DNA from 2 places in the Serratia sp. UGAL515B_01 genome. Region 2 is predicted to be linked to the other one. Evidence: predicted binding sites of a transcription regulator. Region 2 holds the regulator's gene; the other holds the start of a gene.
What was found. The regulator LexA, encoded in region 2, represses DNA repair genes until DNA is damaged. The targets are predictions, from matches to a motif close to TNCTGTATGTACATACAGNA.

Region 1: a site for LexA is predicted at 1,647-1,666, ahead of uvrB (excinuclease ABC subunit UvrB). Genes of this name have one in related genera too.

What each region holds. Positions count from the first base shown of each region.
Region 1 covers NZ_CP109901.1:1,020,923-1,024,348, reverse strand. The annotation lists gene uvrB (excinuclease ABC subunit UvrB) at 1-1,493, opposite strand, end outside; gene bioD (dethiobiotin synthase) at 2,222-2,899, opposite strand; gene bioC (malonyl-ACP O-methyltransferase BioC) at 2,892-3,426, opposite strand, start outside.
Region 2 covers NZ_CP109901.1:3,481,455-3,484,880, forward strand. The annotation lists gene dinF (MATE family efflux transporter DinF) at 1-872, opposite strand, end outside; gene lexA (transcriptional repressor LexA) at 1,097-1,705, opposite strand; gene OK023_RS15710 (diacylglycerol kinase) at 1,829-2,197, opposite strand; gene plsB (glycerol-3-phosphate 1-O-acyltransferase PlsB) at 2,443-3,426, shown strand, end outside.

The DNA of each region.
Region 1 (3,426 bases), 1.8 Mb from region 2:
TCGAACTCACCAAGGCGTAAATCACGGATGATTTCGACACGTTCTACCGTATCAATATCTGAGTGCAGATAGCGCACCCGCTCACCATGTTCTTCCAGATATTCGGTAAGGTCTTCTGCCATACGTTTGGTGAGCGTAGTGACCAGTACACGTTCGTTGATGGCCACGCGCTTACGGATTTCAGAGAGCAAATCATCAACCTGTGTCGTGACAGGACGAACTTCCACTTCGGGGTCTAGCAAACCGGTTGGACGGACGACCTGGTCGATAACATCACCGCCAGACTTCTCCAACTCATACTTGCCCGGTGTGGCAGAAACGTAGATAGTCTGAGGTGCCAGAGCTTCAAACTCTTCAAAGCGCATCGGCCGGTTATCTAGCGCAGAGGGCAAGCGGAAACCATATTCTACCAATGTTTCTTTACGTGATCGGTCGCCTTTAAACATCCCACCAATCTGCGGAATGGTAACGTGTGATTCGTCCACCACCAGCAAGCCGTCTGCCGGCAGGTAGTCGAATAGCGTAGGAGGTGGCTCCCCCTCACCGCGCCCAGAGAGGTAACGCGAATAGTTTTCAATGCCTGAGCAATAGCCCAATTCGTTCATCATCTCGAGATCGAACTGGGTACGCTGCGAAAGCCTCTGCTCTTCCAACAGTTTGTTGTTTTCTAACAGCACCTTTCGCCGTTGCGCCAGTTCCACCTTAATCTCTTCTATCGCCTGCACAATACGTTCACGCGGCGTAACATAGTGGGACTTGGGGTAAATGGTGAAACGCTGTACCACTTGCTCGATCTGGCCGGTGAGTGGATCAAACAACGACAGGCGCTCCACTTCCTCATCAAATAGCTCAACACGCAGTGCCAATTCGTCTGATTCAGCAGGGAAAATATCGATGACCTCGCCACGAACGCGAAAGGTTGCACGCTGGAAAGCCTGATCGTTGCGTGTGTATTGCAACTCTGCTAAACGCCGCAGGATCGAACGCTGATCGATGATCATACCCTTGGTCAGGTGCAACATCATTTTCAGGTAAAGATCGGGATCGCCAAGACCGTAGATCGCAGAGACCGACGCCACAACCACCACATCACGCCGTTCGAGCAACGCCTTGGTTGCCGAAAGGCGCATCTGCTCTATATGTTCGTTTACCGACGCGTCCTTCTCAATGAACGTATCAGAACTTGGCACATAGGCTTCTGGCTGGTAGTAGTCGTAATAAGAGACAAAATACTCTACGGCATTCTCAGGAAAGAATTCTTTCATCTCACCATAGAGTTGTGCCGCCAGCGTCTTATTCGGTGCAAGCACCATGGTTGGCCGGTTAAGATCGGCGATCACATTGGCGATAGTGAAGGTCTTGCCCGAACCGGTGACCCCCAACAAAGTCTGATGCGCCAGACCATCTTCCAGCCCTTCTTCCAATTTGCGAATGGCTTCTGGCTGATCGCCAGCCGGTTTGAATTCTGAATGCAGTTTGAAAAGTTTGCTCATATCCCTTCATCGTTCAGGTTGCAGCCGGGCGTTAGGGGCACGGAGAGTGATGCAAACAAGGCACGACACCCGCTTTACTGTGGTCAGGTTAGCATTTACCAGAGGCTACTACTTAGTATGTTCAGCCTTGATAATTTGCGCCAAGGCTTATCATACTGGATATAAAACCAGCCTCAAGTGAATTTGTCTATTAACATACCTTAATACGTCATCAAGGCGTCGATAAAGTGTCCACAGTGCAATATTTTTATTGTCAATAGCCATGTTATCCCCAGCTACCGCTATTCATTAACGCATTGATAGCGTTCTGACGAAAAACCACTCACAGAGCTTCACCGCTTAACTACCTTGCTTGATTTTAATTAATTTGTTGATATTTAATGTTTTTAATAAAAAGATGATAATGCGGACAACGCCGATACAACCCGCGTCCGCTCTCTGTTTAAGCTGGTTTTCTAGATATAATGCACAAGGTTATCCACAGAAATAGTGGATAACTCCCACAACCCCTAGGGGGGCGGGAGTTACAGAAAAAACGCTTTTCTCTTCGAAATACCTCTGAAGCCCGTTTTTTAGTTATTTTTTACAATAATATTGCTTTGGTTATGACGATTCATACTAAAAGATCGCACCCACCCTTTTCGTTTGCTCAGGAAATAGCACAGGCTCCAATAATAGGAGCACGCGAAATGAGTATAATCTATTGTTTTTTAAATATTTATTTTTCATTAACTCAGCAGTGTCAAATCAAGATATTGCCCTAACGGCTGCAGTTCTATATTGGGCAGATATGGGATCTCTCCCAGCAAAGGCGCGGGCAGCATACGGCAAAGCGTTGTCAGATATTCCTGATGGCGTCGTCCCGGTGCGGTAACATCGTTAGCAATCCAGCCTGCCAAGGTTAATTCTGCCTGCTGGATCGCTTGGGCGGTCAGTAACGCATGGTTGATACAGCCTAACTTAATACCCACCACCAAGATCACCGGTAACCGCTCCTGTTGCACCCAATCGGCGAGTGTATGCTGCTCGGAAAGTGGCGTGAACCAGCCTCCAGCACCTTCCACCAGCAACCAGTCGGCTTGTTTTTCAAGATCACGCAAGCCAGCAGAAAGCCGTGGCAGAGAAATGGGGAGGCCCACATCTCGGCTGGCAATATGGGGTGAAGTCGGCTCAGCAAAGGTGTAAGGATTCACTAAGCTATAGTCCATCACTACTTTGCTATGGCTCAGTAAGGATAACGCATCGCTGTTGCGCAATCCCTCGCTGGTCATCTCACTGCCCGATGCCACCGGTTTGTAACCGGCACAGCGCCATCCCGCAGCGCTGGCAGCTTGTAACAGTGCGCAGCTGGCAACGGTTTTCCCCACCTCGGTATCCGTTCCGGTCACGAACCAGCGTTTAGTCACGATAAATTACCCCATAAACCAGATGATAACTGAGTGGCAATTGCCCACACAGGCTTGCATAAGCGTCCTGCAATGCGGCAAAACGCTGGCGGGAAAGCAGCCCAACCTCACGCCCCTGATGCAAATGCGTAGCACCAATCCCCTTGAGCGAACGCATCAGCGTCATAACATCTGGGTAAGTCAGCGTTTGCCATGCAGACTCAAGATGATGGCGATAATGGCGGCATGCGCTAGAGATTTTCATGAGTGGCAAAAAATCATTAACATGACGTTCACCATCCACCTGCTGCCAGGCATCCCCTAGCTCATGCAAAGTTCCTTCTGCCAGCGTAGAAAACAGGATCAATCCACCAGGGCGAGTCACACGATGCAACTCTGCCAGCGCACGGGGCAAATCACTACACCACTGCATCGCCAGGCTGCTAAAACTGATATCAACCGACGCGGTTGATAACGGGATGTGTTCTATATCCGCCAACAAATAATGATCTGCCGCCTGCTGTTGACGGGCAAATGCCAGCATGCCC
Region 2 (3,426 bases):
AAACCGTCCAGCGCGTAGGCGGTAAACGTCAGCAAATTCATCAGCACCGCATTGACCGCCACCACGCTCCCTCCCATTCTGGCCCCTAATAGGGTAATGGCAGCAAAACACAGTTGCAGTAATAGCGAGCGCAGCATAATGTCACGGTTAAGCGCCAAGAGCTGGCGCAGATTACCACGCCAAGCTGTGAGTAATATTGCCAGCGAAATCCCGTGTAAACGTAATACCCGTAATGATAACCATAAGCCAAGCATTAGCGTTGCATATTCCGCAATAACCGTCGCTGCTGCAGCCCCTTGCACATTCCAACCCAGTCCCATCACCAGCCAGATATCCAATACGATGTTCAGCAGATTGCCGCTAATCAGTAAAATTACCGGCGCACGTATATACTGGACACCCAGCAGCCAGCCCAACAGCACCATATTGGCTAATGCTGCGGGGGCACTCAACCAACGGACCTCCAGAAATAGTCTTGCTTGTGCCAACACGTCCCTATCGCCACCGACTACATGCAGTGCAAGCGTGATCAACGGCGTACGCAACACCACAATAGCCATCCCTGCCAGCAGAGCCAGTAAGAATGGTTGTATAAAAGTACGCGCCAATTTCCGTGGGTCTTGCGCTCCCAACGCCTGTGCCGCAAGGCCGGTAGTGCTCATGCGCAAAAATAGCATCAGCATAAACAGGAAGCTGGTCACCATAGAGCCGACGGCAACACCACCAAGGTAAATCGGGCTGTCAAGATGACCGATAACGGCTGTATCAACCAAACCGAGCAAGGGAACCGTAATATTGGAAAAGATCATCGGCAGTGCAAGGCGCCACAGCGCTTTGTCGGCATCGCTGGTGAAAGTAGAAAGCAGGCGCATAGCAGTACGTTCTCAAGGCAGGGTCAGTTAAGGATGAGTTAAAAAAGAAATCGCACTAGGGCTGCACGATATACCCTGCTATCTTTCAGGTAACGGCATTGTTTACGCAGCCCTTCAAGTTACAGGGATGTTGGTTACCTGTATCTTGAAGTTACTTGGGTATATTGTCTGTGCATTGAAAGAAGATGGTCGATAAACGTGGGCACCAATACCTGGTAAAACCTTTAGAGCCAGTCACCGTTACGGATCACCCCAACCGCCAAACCTTCTATAGTGAAATTCTGTTGACGCAGATCAACCACTATCGGCTGAAACTCACTGTTTTCCGGCAGTAACTCAACAACGTTACCGTGCTTTTTCAGACGTTTTACAGTAACTTCGTCCTCAATACGGGCGACGACCACCTGGCCGTTACGCACATCCTGAGTTTTATGCACTGCCAGCAAATCGCCATCCAGAATGCCAATGTCACGCATCGACATACCGCTCACTCGCAGCAGAAAATCTGCATTAGGTTTGAACAGGGAAGGATCAACTTTGTAATGCCCTTCGATATGTTGCTGAGCCAGTAAAGGTTCACCAGCAGCGACCCGACCTACCAAAGGCAGCCCCTCTTCATCTTCCATCAGCAGGCGAATCCCCCGAGAGGCACCGGAGACGATTTCGATGACACCTTTACGGGCCAGTGCCTTCAGATGTTCTTCAGCAGCATTTGGCGAACGGAACCCCAGACGTGTTGCGATCTCGGCACGCGTTGGTGGCATGCCCGTTTGAGAAATATGATCGCGAATCAGGTCATAGACCTCTTGCTGCCTGGTAGTTAGTGCTTTCATTCCGCCCCCTGTTTGTTTATACAGTCTTGCTGTGAGTATATACAGGTAAATATAGATTGGGAACCTAAGAATGAATAAAAATCAGGGATTAGCGAACTTGTTCGCAACATTGTCACCTTAACTTCAAGCAAAATGCACCCAAAGCACGGAGCCCCAAACAAACAGCGCCAAAATAATCGTCAAAGATACCGCCGCCGAACCCATGTCTTTCGCCCGCCCCGATAATTCGTGGTAGTCCGCTCCTACACGGTCAACGACAGCTTCAATGGCACTGTTGAGTATTTCGATAATCATCACCAGCATTACCGAACCTATCAGTAAAATCCGTGCTACGGCACCGACATCCAACCAAATCGCCAGTATGATAGCCAACACGGCAACAACCAGCTCCTGGCGGAATGAGGCCTCGTTGTGCCAAGCTGCTGATAAACCTTTATATGAATAACCAACGGCTTTCACAATACGTTTTAGACCAGTGATTTGATTTGCCATGGTAAGGGGACCTTTCTCAGCGGTAAATGATAGAACCGTCACCAATTCAGGATACAGCAAGGCATTTTTTGAGCATAAGGCTAGCCCTGCCATAGTGGTCAGCGCTGCAAGCTGACACACATACGGTATAATCTAATTAAGTCTATCCATTGCCTGGATGGTTCTGGATTTCCCAACACCACAGACCTGTTACCCGGTTTCTGGTATTCTTGCGGCGCATTGCTAACAAGAGGCTTCACGTTGTTATGTCAGGTTGGCGTAAAATTTATTATAAATTATTGAGTTTACCAATGAAATTATTGGTAAACAGTAAGGTTATCCCTTCAGATCCGGTCATGGAGTTAGGGTTAGACCCCTCACGGCCGATTTTGTATGTTTTACCTTATAATTCCAAGGCGGATTTACTGACTTTGCGCACCCAGTGCCTAGAGCAAGATCTGCCCGATCCCCTTAAACCACTCGAAATAGACGGTATCGTACTGCCTAGCCATGTGTTTATTCACGATGGTCCGCGCGTATTCCGTTATTACACGCCGAAAGAAGAGTCGGTAAAGCTGTTCCACGATTATCTGGATTTACATCGTAACAACCTAGAGCTTGATATTCAGATGTTGCCGGTATCGGTAATGTTTGGCCGTTCCCCAGGGCGTGAAGGCCAAGGTGCGCCGCAACTACGCCTGCTGAACGGGGTACAGAAATTCTTTGCCGTATTATGGTTAGGGCGAGACAGCTTTGTCCGCTTCTCTAATACCGTGTCTTTACGCCGAATGGCGACCGAGCATGGCACAGATAAATCTATCGCGCAGAAACTGGCTCGAGTGGCACGTATGCACTTCGCACGCCAGCGTTTGGCCGCAGTTGGGCCAAGCCTGCCTGACCGTCAGGATCTGTTTAATAAACTACTGGCTTCCAAAGCGATTGAAAAAGCCGTCGAAGACGAGGCTCGTAGCAAGAAGATCTCTCACGAAAAAGCACAACAAAATGCAATTGCATTGATGGAAGAGATTGCTGCTAACTTTTCCTATGAAGCGGTGCGCCTGTCTGACCGTGTGCTCAGCTGGACCTGGAACCGTTTGTATCAGGGTATCAACGTCACCAATGCTGAGCGCGTGCGTCAATTGGCGCAGGACGGCCACGAGATTGTCTATGTTCCCTGTCACCGTAGCCATATGGACTACCTGTTACTTTCTTACGTGCTCTACCACCAAGGGCTGGTACCACCGCATATT